Regions from separate parts of the Planococcus versutus genome, predicted to be linked through region 1. Evidence: predicted binding sites of a transcription regulator. Region 1 holds the regulator's gene; the other holds the start of a gene.
What was found. The regulator NrdR, encoded in region 1, represses ribonucleotide reductase genes. The targets are predictions, from matches to a motif close to AACACNATATATNGTGTT.
Positions count from the first base shown of each region.

Region 1 (8,149 bases):
ATTCTTCTATTAAGAAAGCGACAAAACGCTCCATTGTAGAAACAACTCCGCGGTGAATGACAACCGGACGATGCTGTTTGCCATCTTCACCAATATACGATAACTCAAAACGTTCTGGTAGTAAGAAATCCAGTTGAACTGTCGACAGGGTTTCTTGTTTACCAAGAGCTGTTTTCACTTGAACGTCTACTTTTGGTCCGTAAAATGCTGCTTCGCCTTCTGCTGCTTCGTAGTCGATTCCCATTTCATCCATTGCTTGTTTCAACATAGTTTGTGCACGGTCCCACATTGCATCATCGTCAAAATACTTTTCTTTGTCTGCTGGATCACGATAAGACAAACGGAACGAATAGTCCTTAATGTCGAAATCCTTATAAACTTCAACAATTAAATTAACAACTTTTTTAAATTCTTCTTTAATTTGGTCTGGACGAACAAATAAGTGAGCATCATTTAATGTCATTCCACGAACACGTTGAAGTCCTGATAATGCACCTGACATTTCATAACGGTGCATCAATCCAAGTTCAGCAATTCGAACAGGCATTTGACGATACGAATGAATGCCTTGTTTGAAAATCATCATGTGGTGTGGACAGTTCATTGGACGCAATACCAATTCTTCATTATCCATTTTCATCACGGGGAACATGTCATCTTGATAATGATCCCAATGTCCACTTGTTTTGTACAACTCTACGCTACCTAGTACAGGTGTATACACGTGTTCATAGCCTAATCGTTCTTCTTTATCGACAATATAACGTTCGATGATACGTCGGATGGTTGCACCTTTTGGAAGCCACATTGGCAAACCTTGACCAACTTTTTGAGAGTTCATAAATAAGTTTAGTTCTTTTCCGATTTTGCGGTGATCGCGTTCTTTTGCTTCTTCAAGCATTTCAATATGGGCTTTTAAGTCTTCTTTTTTGAAAAAAGCAGTTCCGTAAATGCGTTGAAGCATTTTATTATCGCTGTTCCCTCTCCAATAGGCGCCGGCAACACTTAATAATTTAAATTCTTTTAATTTACCAGTGGATGGTACGTGAACCCCTCGACAAAGGTCGAAAAAGTCGCCTTGTTCATAAATGGATACTTGATCATCTTCAGGAATGGCTTCAAGAAGTTCCAATTTATATGGATCTTCAATTGCTGCAAATCGTTTTTGTGCTTCTGCACGAGTCACATCATGTCGAACGATTTCTACGTTTTCATTGATAATTTTTTTCATTTCTTTTTCAATCAATGGCAAGTCTTCTGATGTAATCGCTGACTCTGTATCAATATCGTAATAAAAACCGTTTTCGATGACTGGACCCACGCCAAGTTTTGCGTCTGGGTACATCCGCTTGATGGCTTGTGCCAATAAATGTGCAGTGCTGTGGCGCAGTACTTCTAACCCTTCTTCAGATTCAGGTGTGATGATCGCAATCTCTCCATCTTCTTTTAACGGTGCACGCAAATCGACTAAGTTGTCGCCCATTTTTCCAGCTAATGCTTTTTTCCGCAACCCTGGGCTAATTGATTGTGCGATTTCCTCAGTAGTTATGCCTTGTTCGAATTCTTTTACTGCTCCATCCGGGAATTTTAGTTGAATCATGTCTGCCATGCCAATCTCTCCTTTTAGTTAGATCTCGATCAACTGTCTATGCCACAGGGTCTGGTAGACGCTCATCAGTTTTCTTGTCTTGGTTTTTGTCTAGCTGCAATGACCTGCTCCTCGGGTCATAAGCTGTCTTTCCTGCGCGGCAAAACACCGCTTCGGAAGTCCATCTTATGCCTGTCGGAGCAAAACGGCCATTTCCGCTTTTCTCGGTCTAGCTGCAATGACCTGCTCCTCGGGTCATAAGCTGTCTTTCCTGTGCGGCAAAACGCCGCTTCGGAAGTCCATCTTATGCCTGTCGGAGGTCCGCAGGATGCGGATCACGTAAGCGTTGCGACAGGAAGTCGCGCACTTAGCTTATGTTCCTCTGTACAGCGGCTTGCGCTTTCTTTTTCTCCACACAAAAAAGCTCCATCCCAAAAGGGACGAAGCTTTAGCTCGTGGTTCCACCCTTCTTCACTTCAATAGGGACAAATCCGTATTGAAAGAAGCTCTGCATCGGCTAACAGGCCGGTACCGTCAGCTGCTACTAAAAAACTGTTCACAGCTGCTGCTCGGAGGGGGTAAACAAGAAAAACTTAACTTAAGAAGCTTACAGCCTAGGCTTCTCTCTCTGAAAGTCGTAATTTCCGCTCATGTCCTCGTCATTGCATGTAATATCTTGATTTGATTGTTATTACTATAAACCGAATTGTTCCAAAATGCAATAGTTCTAGCGCTTAATTTCGTCGATTACGTCCATCAAGCATAACGGGCGTCGTTAACGCGCGAATGCGTTCCATGATGCGCGCCGCTTTTAAATCTTCTTTCTCACCACGCTGTGAATACGTTAAATGGTATTCTAGCTCGCTGTAACTAAAGTTTGATGACATAAACGTCGGTAGCTTTTCTGACATCCGGTAATGAAGAATTGTACCGAGTACTTCGTCACGCGTCCAGCTCGACATTGCTTCTGCTCCAATGTCATCGAGCATTAAGACATCTGCTTTTTTCACATAATCCACTTTTTCCTGTAAAGTTTGATCTCCAATCGCTTGTTTCATTTCACGCATGAATTCAGGTACAAATACCAATACTGTTTTGACATTGATATCAGCTAGTTCGTTAGCTACTGCGCTTAATAAGTAAGACTTCCCAATTCCGAATTGTCCGTAAAGGTATAACCCTTTTTCAGGCAAGTTGTCTGGACCGGTTGCCTGATCTAGAAATTCACCAACTGTCCGAAATGCTTCCATGCGGCTATCGTCTAATTCAAATCCTGAAAGTGTTGCTTGCATCACTTCTTTTGGCATATACATGCTATGGATTAAAGATGAGGCGTGACGTTTATTGTCGTTAACGTCTTTCAACCGACATTGTGTATACGAAATACCAATGGTGCCACGTTCCAGTACAAGATTCGGTTCAAAGCCTTTCAAATGGTTGATACACCCGTCAAGACTTGGACATTTATTGCAATCATGGGACTGGTCGATATACTCGTATAGCTTGTGAAGTCCTCTGTCAATTGTAGGTGCATCAATTTCATCTGAATGGTCTTCAAGAAATTTTTGAACACCTGGATGAGCCAATACTTCTTTACGCATTTCACTATAACGCTCAGAAAAAGCAGGTGCATTGACTACGCGTTTTAAGGTTTCGCTAATCGGTTCCATTTAACCACCTTTTCCTTTCTTCAGCGCCAGTTTCGCAAGAAGCTTTTGCTTTTCAATTTCTAGACTTTCGTTTTTCGGCTCTGCTTTAAGAGCAGACACTTGATCTTTTTTATGAAACCATTCCGGCAACTTTTCTTCACGCACCGGTTTATGATTCCCATTACCTGTAAATGGCTTAGCCGCAGTTGTTGGAGAACCTTCAGATTTCCATTTCATATATTGCGTATGTTCGACACGGGCAATTTCCATCGCGTCTTTAGCCGTTGTAATATTCTTGCGTAACCAATGTGAAGCGATTTTTTCCACGTAAGCTTTTGTTAACTTCATATCTGTGCGAAGCAAAACGTATTGAAGCAAGACATTCACCACAGCCGGTTCCATTCCATGGCTTGTAACTAATTGATTTGCCAGTTCGAGATCCGCCGGCAAAGGCTCACTGCCATTAGCAATGTCTCGCAGTATTTGAATAGGTGGTGCGGTCTCTAAATAAACTAGTAATTCATCTTGTCTTGTTTTTGGAGATTCATCTATGGTCGGTTTTTTTTCCGCTACTTTATACATTTGAACAAGCTGAGGTGCTGTTGTAGAAACTTTTGCTTTGTAATATTCGGTTGCTTCTTTTTTCAAGTTTTCGATGGATAAATGATAGTTGCCTTCAATTGCTCGCATGACAACTAGTTGCATATCGAATGGTCCCCAACTATACAAGAATGCTAATTTCGCAATATAAGCTTTAATGCTAGCTGTCAATACGCGTCTCGGTACCATTGACTCGGATAAACCTTGCTGAAGCAGATCAAAATCAAAATCTGACTCTGTAACATAGCTACCCTTTTTACGCTCTTGAAAATCTTCTTTTTCAGGGGGATATCCCACTTTTGCGTGAACAGGTTGGAAAATATCTGTAAATGTTCGCGATACCTCTTTAAAGTCAGCAGGAATTTCAGTTTCAATTAAAAAGCGTTTGCGTATTTTTCGGTATGACGTTTCCCCGATTTTACTAAACAAAAACATCGACAGCAATGGATCCATAAAAAAAGTTTTCGGATCGAGTGGTGGACACAATTCATATATAAAAGAGCGTTCACTGCTATCGTTTCTATAAGTTTTCAGTAACCCAATCGCTTCTAATTGAATTCTCGCTTCAAAAATTTTTGAAATCGGAATTCCTAAAGTATTCATCACTGTATAATGACTCGACTCTTCTGTCGATGCTTCACCTTCAGCCCATAAAGTTAAGTAAAGCGATATTGCTTCTGCTCCAATCATCGATTGATACAGCATAGTCAAAAGCTGGCGATCGTAATTTGAAAATGGATATGGCAACCGAATGCGGTAGGCATCTGCAGGTTGCAATTCTTTATAGTAAGCAGTCATACTACACCACCTTAATCGATTTTCTTGTCTTCCGGACTTTTATTCAGCAAATCCTTCAGCTCGTCGATAAAAACGGTAATGTCTTTAAATTGGCGATATACAGAAGCAAAGCGGACGTAGGCCACTTCATCAATTGACGCCAATCGATTCATGACCAACTCTCCAACTTCTTCCGATTTCACTTCCGGATTCCCTGCTCGGCGAAGGTCTTTTTCGATATTGAACACAACTTCTTCCAGCACTTCTAAAGATACCGGCCGTTTTTCGCACGCGCGAATTAATCCACGCAATACTTTTTCACGGCTAAATTCTTCACGCGACCCGTCTTTTTTGACGACAATCAGTGGCATCTCTTCTACTTTTTCAAACGTGGTAAAGCGATAACTGCAAGATTCACATTCTCTTCGCCTTCTGATTGATTTCATTTCGTCTATTGGCCGTGAATCAACAACGCGTGTCCCATTATGTTGGCAAGCTGGACATTTCATTTTGACATCTCCCTAACTTCTCTATCTAGTGTATCTAGTATAACAAATATTCGTTAAAAAAATAGAAAAAGCAGAGGATTTCATCCTCTACTTACGTGTTTTTAGTTAAATGGATTATATGGTTACTGAAACTTTGGATTTTTCGACATTTACTGGACCCATACCGCGTGGCACTTCTATAAGCTCGCGTGATGTTGAACCTAATGCTTCTGCGATATATTCCGCTGCAATCGTAGGATCTAAATCACCACAAGTGTAGACATCTACACTCGCATAGCCATGTTCCGGAAAACTGTGGATGGTCAAGTGAGATTCGGAAATGATCACAACTCCGCTAACACCTTGTGGAGCGAATTTGTGAAAAGCTACCTCTCTTACTTCAGCTCCTGATTTGAGTGCTGCATCAACAAAAGTTTGTTCGATATAATCCATATCGTTTAATTTGTCAAAATCACACTGCCAAAGTTCTGCAATTACGTGACGTCCCATTGTTTCCATGGTTCGTTTTCCCCCTTTGATATCATTTTGTTTTTTGCGCAAAATATTCAAAGTTGACTACCACGGGGGAAAGTTAGTCCAAAGAGGTCCTAACCCTTTAAGCAGTCATGTGAATAAAAAATCTTACGCTCCTAATTCCGAAGTGTACAATGGAAAGTCAGAAGTGGTAGCTATTTTTTAACTACGATTCATAGTATAAAACGGATCTATTGGAATTGCAATCATAAATAGCTAATTGCGCTTGAATTTTCTAATAAAGACTTTCACAAAAAAAGCTCGCACTTTTTACAACAGAAGTGCGAGACGGCTTTTTTATTTAGACACTAGCACTAAAGCATTAGCAACTTTTTTAGTCAAATCAATGACACGCGCGGAATAACCCCATTCGTTATCATACCAAGCCAAAACTTTCACTTTTCGTCCTCCGATAACCATCGTTGTTAATCCATCAACAATTGCAGATTGTGGGTTGCTGTTAAAGTCCACAGAAACTAAAGGTTCCATTGATAAACTCAAGATTCCTTTTAAATCATTTTCAGAAGCTTCTTTAAAAGCACGATTCACTTCTTCAATCGTAACATCCATTTGCAAATCCACTACTAAATCTACTAATGATACGTTAGGTGTCGGTACACGCAACGCCATACCATGAAGTTTTCCTTGCAGTTCCGGCAAGACAAGTGATAGCGCTTTCGCAGCACCCGTAGAAGTGGGAATAATGGATTGTGCACATGCACGTGCACGACGAAGGTCTTTATGTGGATTGTCTAAATTTTGTTGATCGTTCGTATACGAATGAACTGTCGTCATTAAGCCATTTTCAATACCAAATTTGTCATTTAGTACTTTTACAACAGGTGCTAGACAATTTGTTGTGCAGCTTGCATTCGAAATGATATCGTGTTGTTCGATGTCTAATTTTTCATCGTTTACACCCATAACAATCGTAATGTCTTCTTGTTTACCAGGTGCTGTTAAAATCACTTTTTTAGCACCGGCTTCTAAATGAAGTACCGCTTTTTCACGTGAATTAAATTTTCCAGTTGCTTCGATAACAATATCAATACCCATTTCTTTCCACGGGAGATTCAGAGGATTGCGTTCATTTACTAATTGAACACGCTTACCATTAACAATTAATGCATCTTCTTCTGAAGATACCTCACCTGAGAAGGTGCCGTGATTTGTGTCATACTTAATCAAATGCGCAAGGGTCTCAGCTGGATATGACGCATTGACTGCCGTAATTGTTACGTCATCCATCAGAATTGCCTGTCTGAAAACCATACGGCCAATACGGCCAAATCCGTTAATTGCTATTGAAACTGTCATGTAAGAATCCTCCGTTTGTAATTAAGTTATACTCATTTTTTTAATTTCATATATAGTATAACACAATCATCTATTTAGAGAACCTTAAAAGCGATCTTTTATTGCTTTTTAAGGTCTCCATGCCAGCGTTCTAAAATACGTTTTAATTGCTTTTCAGTTTCATCGATTGTTCCATTATTGTAAATAACAGCGTCTGCACCATCTTCTTTTACAGACATAGGCAACTGCGAGCTAATGCGCACACGTGCTTCTTTTTCTGTAAAACCATTTCTTTCTACTAGTCGATTAAACTGATTTTCTTCCGTCACACTAACCACCAAAATCTTATCAACAAGTCGTTGAAGACGGCTTTCAAATAATAATGGAATGTCCATAATGATAGTTTCATGTCCTTGTAACAAAAATTCTTGACGTTGCTTGAGCATTTCTTGTCGAATGGCTGGATGGATAATGTCATTCAATATTTTTCGTTTTGCTGGATCATTAAAAATAATTTCTCCAACTTTCGCACGATTCATCGTACCGTTTTCGCTGATTACTTCTTTTCCAAATGCCTGGATGATTTTTGCTAGTGTGGCAGAGCCTGGTTCAACAACAAGTCTCGCTACAAGATCAGCATCGATAACTGGATAACCTGCACTCTTCAACATTTTAGATACAGTACTTTTTCCACTGGCAATACTACCCGTCAACCCAATAATCATGATTTATCCTCATTTCTGACAGCTCGGACAATAAACAGACGCCCGGCCGCCGATTTTCAAGGTTTTCGTCATTGCGCCACAAACTTCACATTGTTTTTTCCCATACATACCAAAACGATTTTGCATACTGCCTGATTCACCGTTAACATTTCGGTAATCTGAAATTGTACTGCCTCCTGCTTCAATACTTTCGAGTAAAATAGCGACAATCACTTCGAATAATTCTATTTTCCGCTTTTGACTAATACGACTTGCTGAACGTTTCGGATGAATTTTCATTTTAAAAAGTGCTTCAGTTGCATATATATTGCCGCAACCTGAAATGATTTGTCCGTCCATGATAATTTCTTTTATCGCTTTGTTTTTATATTTTTGACTTTCGGCCATAGCTAAAAAATGCGCGAGAGCTTTTTTTTCAAAAGGTTCTGGTGCCATCAGTAATAAAGGTGGGAAATCCCCTTCTTGTTGCAACACACGCATTTCTCCAAAACG
Region 1 is NZ_CP016540.2:1,293,800-1,301,948, reverse strand. Features, by position in the region: gene thrS (threonine--tRNA ligase) at 1-1,609, opposite strand, end outside; gene dnaI (primosomal protein DnaI) at 2,323-3,258, opposite strand; gene I858_RS06595 (replication initiation and membrane attachment family protein) at 3,259-4,635, opposite strand; gene nrdR (transcriptional regulator NrdR) at 4,647-5,123, opposite strand; gene speD (adenosylmethionine decarboxylase) at 5,238-5,621, opposite strand; gene I858_RS06580 (glyceraldehyde-3-phosphate dehydrogenase) at 5,934-6,953, opposite strand; gene coaE (dephospho-CoA kinase) at 7,052-7,657, opposite strand; gene mutM (bifunctional DNA-formamidopyrimidine glycosylase/DNA-(apurinic or apyrimidinic site) lyase) at 7,667-8,149, opposite strand, start outside.

Region 2 (8,149 bases), 420 kb from region 1:
GCTTTGATAATGACTGGGAAGCCAATTTCATCAGCAATACGCAAGCCGTCTTCTTCACTTTCCACAATGCCAGTAGAACCCGGCACGACTGGAACACCTGCTTTGCGCATTGTTTCACGCGCAACGTCTTTAGTACCCATACGGGAAATCGCATCTGCAGTCGGCCCGATAAACATCATGTCACACGCTTCGCAAAGCTCAGCAAAACTAGCATTTTCAGCCAAAAACCCATAACCAGGATGAATCCCATCACAATTTGTCAGTTTCGCAACTGACATGATATTCGAAAAATTTAAATAGCTGTCTTTTGATAATTTTGGACCGATACAATACGCTTCATCGGCAAGTTCTACATGTAGCGCTTCTTTATCTGCCTCTGAATAAACCGCTACTGTTTCGATGCCCATTTCTTTACAAGCACGGATAATCCGAACCGCGATTTCTCCACGGTTTGCAATCAATACTTTTTTCATCGTTTTCATGGCTATCTCTCCTTTCCTCAGTTTGCTTTCACGAGGAATAAAGGCTGTCCATACTCAACAAGCTGTCCATCTTTTACAAGAATTTCAGCAATTTCCCCATCCACTTCTGCTTCAATTTCATTGAACAATTTCATTGCCTCAACAATTGAGACGATTTGGTCTGCAGTAACTTTCGTGCCGACTTGCACGTAAGCCGCTTCGTCTGGAGATGGCGATTCATAGAATGTCCCGACCATTGGTGATAAAATTTTGTGATAGTCAGAATCAGCGCCAGGTAGATCTGCTGTTTGTTCTTCAATTACCGGTTTTATTAGTTCTGTTTCTTTAGCCGGTTTTGTTGTCGGCATTTCTTCAGCATTAGCAAATTGTGGCTCTTGAATAGCCGTTTGACTTGGCTGCTGAGCATTTCCTAATCCATTTTTCTTCATTTTCACTTTAACGCCTTCGTACTCATAAGAGAATTCATCGATAGACGACCCATCTACTAATTTAATGATTTCACGGATTTCTTGAATTTTCATATCCATCCTTCTTTCTGATTATGTATTTAACTAATGTCTCTTCTATTTTAGACTTATTCCAACAACTTTGAAATAGATAATCTGAATTTCTAAAAAAAGACCTCTATATTTAGAGGTCTAGAGGGTTTTAATGAGCTCTTGAAACATATGAAGAGTCAGTTGTGTTGATGATTAATCGATCGCCTTCGTTAATAAAAAATGGCACTTGTACAGTTAAACCTGTTGTCAGTTTTGCTGGTTTTGAACCACCACTTGCTGTATCGCCTTTAATACCTGGGTCTGTTTCAGCCACTTCTAAAACCACCGTGTTTGGCAATTCCACACCTAATACTTCACCTTGAAACTGAATCACTTGAACTTCCATATTCTCTTGTAGGAATTTTAACTCGTGTTCAATGTTTTTCTCAGGCAATTCAATTTGATCGTATGTTTCTGAATCCATAAATGCATGCATATCACCATTAGCATATAAGTATTGCATTTTGCTGTTGTCAATTTGTGCTTTTGCAACTTTTTCTCCTGCGCGGAATGTCTTTTCAGTAACACTCCCAGTACGTAAATTACGTAGTTTTGAGCGCACAAACGCTGCACCTTTGCCTGGTTTTACATGTTGGAATTCCATAACACGCCAAATTCCGCCGTCTACTTCAATGGTGACACCTGTCTTAAAATCGTTTACTGAAATCATAGTAGTTCCTCCGTTTGTTATAAAATGCGTAGCTCTTTTGTGGAGTTAGTCAACCGTTCATTTCCTGACTCGGTTATCAGTATATCATCTTCAATGCGCACTCCGCCAATTCCCGGTAGATAAATTCCCGGTTCTACTGTTACCGCCATTCCCTGCTCTAAAATCGTTTCTGATTTAAAAGACAAACCTGGACTCTCGTGCACTTCTAAACCGATGCCGTGACCTGTCGAATGACCAAATGCATCGCCGTATCCTTTAGACTTGATATAATCACGCGCAATGGCATCTGCTTCGATTCCACTCATTCCTGGTCCGATCTTTTCAACGCCTAATTCTTGCGCCTTTAAGACAACATTATAAATTTCTTTCATTTTTTCTGAAGGTTCTCCAACAGCAACTGTGCGCGTGATATCTGAAATGTAGCCATTGTAAAGCGCACCAAAATCAAGCGTGATCATGTCGCCTTGTTCAATCACTTTATCCGATGCCACACCATGAGGAAATGCCGAACGAAGTCCTGAAGCCACAATAATATCAAAACTAGATGAAGTCGCACCTTGTTGTCTCATAAAAAACTCTAACTCGTTAGAAACTTCAAGCTCGGTAACACCAGCGCGAATAAACCCGCAAATGTGTTCAAATGCATCGTCCGCAATTTTGGCTGCGGCTTTTAACACAGACACCTCTTCTGGTGTTTTAACCATTCGAAGCTTTTCAATCAAATCGCTAATGGGTTCGAATTTTACATCTACTTTTTCTTTATAGGACATAACTGTTGAATACGTCATATAATCTTGTTCAAAAGCAAGTGTTTCGATTCCCCTCGATTGGACTGTTTTGATTACTTCATCCATTAGGTTTTTTTTCGCTTGAACTACTTTAAATTCTTTAACTTGCTCATTTGCTTGTTCGGTATAGCGAAAATCAGTAATAAAAACAGCTTCTTTCTTAGTGACAAGTGCCAGTCCTGCTGTTCCTGTAAATTCTGTAATGTACCTCAAATTATAAGGACTCGTGACGAGCACCGCTCCTACGTTTCTTTTTTCCATTTCAGCACGTAATTTTTGAAGTTTCACTGTATCCATCCTCTCTGTTATTGTAAAAGCAATGCATGAAGTGCTAATTTGTAAACATTTTGACCAAAGCCAACTATTTGTCCGGCGCTAACCGGTGCAATAAATGAATGATGGCGGAATGTCTCTCGTTTGTGGACATTTGATATATGTACTTCTATAACAGGAACGTCTATCGCAGCAATAGCATCTCGTATCGCAATGCTCGTATGTGTATAAGCACCTGCATTTAAAACAATACCAGATAACGCATCATCCCCAGCGCCGTGAATCCAGTCAATCAATTCACCTTCATGATTAGATTGTCGGCAAATCAATTCAATACCGTGATGGTAAGAAAATTCCACAAGATCTTGTTCTAACTCTTCTAATGTGAACGTTCCATATGCTTCTTTTTCACGCTTACCCAGACGATTCAAATTCGGACCGTTCAAAACCAGTACACGCATGCATCGATACCCTCCTCTCAATGCTCTCTCCATTATTTTAACATATCAGAACAATCGAGCAACTATAAAAGAAAAATGACAGTAGCCGTGTAGATTCGACGGGCATAAGATGCTCTCGCGAAGCGACGTTTCTTCAGCCGCACAGCTAGAGTGGCTTATGACCCTAGAATCTGGCTGTTGGAGCCTAGACATAAGAAAAGCGACAGCAGCCGTGTAGATTCGCCGGGCTTAAGACGACTTACTAAAAAGCCTTTTCAAGCTAAACACATATAAAACGCGGTGGCTAGTTAGCCACCGCGTTCATTAGTTTACAATCCACATTTTAATTGAGCACTACAGTTGGTGCATGTGTTGCAACCACCCATTTCTTCGACTGTTCCTTTTCGACAAACTGGACAAGTGTCGCCTACTTCAGAACCAATCGAAACGTTTGTTGAACGAATGTCTTGAATCGTATCAATTAATACGATCGGGCGTTTACCCGATTCTTCCGGTTGCTCTTCATCTTCAAAATTATTGTCTTCTGCTGTTAATGTTAATACTTGAGAATCCCGACTGCCATCGACATAAACTGTGCCGCCTTTAGCCCCACCTTTATACAAACGCTCATATACGCCTTCTACTTGTTCGACCGTATAACCGCGTGGTGCGTTAACCGTTTTTGAGATAGAAGAATCAATCCAGCGTTGGATAATGCATTGAACATCTGCATGTGCTTCTGGTGCTAGTTCCATTGATGTTACAAATGCTTTTGGTAAGTTTTCTTCATCAGCTTCTGGGTTGTTTTTTAAGTATTCACGAACAATATCCGCTTTAACTTCAATAAATTTACCAAGACGTCCACTACGGTAATAAGTAAACGAATAATAAGGTTCAAGTCCTGTTGAAACGCCTACCATTGTACCAGTAGATCCTGTAGGAGCGACTGTCAATAAATGAGAGTTGCGAATTCCTTTTTCAAGAACTGCTTCGCGAACATGCTCTGGCATGTCTTGCATAAATCCAGTGTTCGTAAATGCTTTGCGAAGTGCTGCTGTTTCTTCATCTGTTTTACCAACTAGGAATGGAAAACTGCCACGTTCTGCCGCTATGTCCGTTGAAATTTCGTAAGCTGCAGTCGCAATCGTCTTGAAGATTTCATCCACAAGTTCATTGCCTTCTGGTGAACCATATTCTTTGTCGCAGTAAATCAGTAGATCAGCTAATCCCATAACTCCAAGACCTACACGGCGTTCGCCAAGTGCTTGTATTTGGTTTTCTTCAAGGAAATATGGTGTTGCATCAATTACGTTATCTTGCATGCGGACACCGACACGAACAGTTTCTTTTAAGCTTTCAAAATCAACTGTTTTTGTTTTTGGATCTGCAAATTGCGCCAAGTTGACTGCTGCTAAGTTACAAACCGAATAAGGCGCTAATGGTTGTTCTCCACAAGGGTTTGTTGCTACAACTTTTTGACCATATGCTGCGGCATTGGTTTTTTCATTAGCATTATCGATAAAGAAAATACCCGGTTCTGCTGAATACGTTGCACAAATATTGATCAAGTTCCAGAGTTCACGCGCTTTCATCGTACGGTAAACACGAACGCCATGTCCCATGCTTTCCCATTCACGAACATCACCAATTTCTTGCCATTTTTTGTTATAAACAGCCATTTCTTCTTTTGAATATGACTCAACTGCCGGGAAACGCAAGTCAAAATCCGCATCATTTTCGACTGCTGTCATAAAGTCACTCGTCAATGTAACTGAAATATTCGCTCCAGTTAGGAATTCTTCGTTATGAACAGAATACGTACCACCATCGCGCAATTTCGTGTCAGCATCTCGCATAATTTTTTCATTAAATCCACCCATGCCAGGAATTGTACGGTAGTTCAAAATTCCTTGATACATTGCATCTTCTTGAGCTGTCAGCGGTTTAAATTTCAATTTATCGTAAGCTAACTTTTTAATCGTCTCATCATTTGTTTTTTCGATTAAATAACGTAAAATTCTTGGGTTTTGCATTTTCGAAATGATAAATTCTGCGATATCTGGATGCCAGTCTGCAAGCATGATCATTTGCGCACCACGTCGTGATCCACCTTGTTCAACAAGATGTGTCAGTTTTGCAATATCATCCAACCAAGATACAGATCCTGATGATTTGCCATTGACTCCACGAGCTAACGTGTTGCGCGGACGAAGGGTTGAACCGTTTGTACCGACGCCTCCTCCGCGACTCATAATTTCCATTACTTGTTTACGGTGATCTGAAATGCCTTCACGTGAATCCGCAACAAATGGCATTACGTAACAATTAAAATAAGTTACATCTGTATCTGCTCCCGCTCCATAAAGAACACGTCCAGCTGGAATAAACTTCAAATCAACCAATTGCTGATAGAATTTCTCAAACCATTCTTGACGCTTTTCAACTGTTTTCTCAACAGAAGCAAGACCAGTTGCGTTACGTTTTGCAATTTGCTCATAGAAAACTTCCATCGGCTTTTCAATCACTTCGATCGGACGGTTAACAACGCCTGCTGCTTGTTCTTCTGGGTTATCAATTGCGCTTCTATAATCTTCTTCAATCCAAACTTTTGCTTTGTTTGCATCTTTATCGATTGAAACGATATATCCAAGGCCGCGAGCTGGAAACTTCGGATCTTCTTTAACCGTTAAAACAACAAAATCACCTGCTTTAAGTGTTTTTTTCTCTGTGTCCTTAAACGAATAACGGTCAATCATAACAAGGCGCGATACCCCTTTATGCGTTAACTTCATATCGGGTGAGATTGCATGAACTTGTGGGAACGTTTTGATATCTTCATTTAAAGCTTGTGTGTTTAATGAATACTGGGATTGTTGTGTGGCGGAAACCATTTGACAATTCCTCCTTTATGTTATATGGAGCTAGATACTATATATAGTATTACTTCGATTCCCATCATACTACATATTGAAACTTGTTTTCAATAACAAGTTTCTGACGGAATTTCCAATTTGCTTGGAAAGCTCGATTCATCAAGGTTTCTCCAATGAAAATGAGCCGAAAGACACTACACGCGAAAATTCCATTCAGAATTCGCATATTTTTTTTGTTCAATGGTCTTGACTTCTTCAAGTTGTTGAGCAGTTAGTTGGAATGGAGTAAAGTTGATCGATAAAGCCTGTTCAAATCCAGCTTTAAAAGCTCGGATGCATTGTTCTTGTGTGACTGGCTGCTCGCTTAGTAAATTAATAGCAACGGCTTTTTCTGGGATTTTAAGACGCATCCGCTCTTTCGCCGTTTCACTTGAAAATTTAAAAACCGATAAAAGTTTTTCAGCGTCCAAGTCAAGCAAAATGGCACCGTGTTGCAAGATAACTCCTTTTTGGCGCGTTTGAGCACTTCCTGCTACTTTCTTGCCTTCAACGACCATTTCATACCAGCTTGGCGCATCAAAACAAACAGCTGATTTTGGCTTTTTCAAATCCGTTCGCTGATCTTCTGTATCAGGCACCGAAAAGGAAGCATCTAATCCTAAGTTGTGAAAACCTTTTAATAAACCTTCACTCAATGCCCGGTAGACCTCTGTGACTGTTTCAGGCATACCCGGATAAGCTTCGCTCACAATAATACTATATGTAAGTTCATGTTCATGAAGAACACCTCTGCCACCAGTTGGTCGACGAACAAATCCCAGTCCAAGCCGATCTACTGCTTCCATATCGATTTCTTTTTCTACTTTTTGAAAATAGCCGATTGAAAGAGCTGCTGGTTGCCAACTGTAAAAACGAATCACAGGTGGAATAAGTCCTTCACTATGCCATGTTAGCAAGGCTTCGTCTAACGCCATATTAAAAGATGGACTTCCCGCACCTGAATTTATAAAATTCCATTTTGGATATTTCACAAGATCGCCTCCTATTTCCGATAATTAGTGTAACATTGGCATTGAATATCCGTCATCTCTTCTCTTATAATAAAGGAAGAGTAGAAAGGGGCAAGAACATTGGAGTTTTTATACATTACGATCGCAATACTGTTAGCAATCCTCATTTATGCGGTAATTACTTATTTCCGCATGAAAAAAGCTGTCACGAACTTGACACAAGAACAATTTATCGAAGGTTATCGCAAAGCTCAATTAATTGATGTCCGCGAGCCGAAAGATTTTGCGGCAGGTCACATTTTAGGAGCCCGCAATATTCCTCAAACACAATTGCGTCAGCGTTATAAAGAAATCCGTCAAGACAAGCCGGTTTATTTATACGACCAAAACGGAGCACGTAGTGGCCGTGTTGCAATTTTCTTGAAGAAAAAAGGCTATAAACAATTGTTCCAACTGCAAGGCGGGTTTAAACAATGGACCGGAAAAATTAAAGCTAAAAATTAAACACTTAAAACCCTTCCACCTATGCTTGGAAGGGTTTTTTTCTATCTTCATGACTTCCTCACTGTCTAAGACCCTAACAGCCACTCAGGTGCGTTAATAGCGTTGTATCTCTCTTTTTTTAAAAGAGCCGTTACTTAAATGCTTCCATACAAAAAAGGCGTGAAAGCCAAATAGCTTTCACGCCTTTTTAATTTCTATTCAGTTTTATAGTAACGAAGCACAGGCTTACGTGCCGCTTTTGTTTCATCTAAGCGGTTGATGACTGTCGTATGCGGTGCATTTTGAACAATTTCCGGATTATCTTCAACTTCTTTGGCAATTTGAATCAGTGCATCGATAAACGCATCCAATGTTTCTTTAGATTCGGTTTCAGTTGGTTCAATCATCATGCCTTCTTCAACGTTTAATGGGAAGTAGATTGTTGGCGGATGATAGCCAAAGTCAAGCAAGCGTTTGGCCATGTCTAATGTACGGACGCCCAATTTTTTCTGGCGACGTCCACTTAAGACAAATTCATGCTTGCAATGACGATCGTATGGCAAATCAAAATGAGGCTGTAATTTACGCATC
Region 2 is NZ_CP016540.2:1,712,397-1,720,545, forward strand. Features, by position in the region: partial or broken gene accC (acetyl-CoA carboxylase biotin carboxylase subunit) at 1-473, opposite strand, end outside; gene accB (acetyl-CoA carboxylase biotin carboxyl carrier protein) at 500-1,003, opposite strand; gene efp (elongation factor P) at 1,131-1,691, opposite strand; gene I858_RS08755 (M24 family metallopeptidase) at 1,709-2,776, opposite strand; gene aroQ (type II 3-dehydroquinate dehydratase) at 2,785-3,213, opposite strand; gene I858_RS08765 (vitamin B12-dependent ribonucleotide reductase) at 3,522-6,083, opposite strand; gene I858_RS08770 (lipoate--protein ligase family protein) at 6,260-7,039, opposite strand; gene I858_RS08775 (rhodanese-like domain-containing protein) at 7,196-7,579, shown strand; gene gcvPB (aminomethyl-transferring glycine dehydrogenase subunit GcvPB) at 7,774-8,149, opposite strand, start outside.
Region 2: I858_RS08765 (vitamin B12-dependent ribonucleotide reductase) is a predicted target of NrdR. The motif match lies at 6,117-6,134, and genes of this name have one in related genera.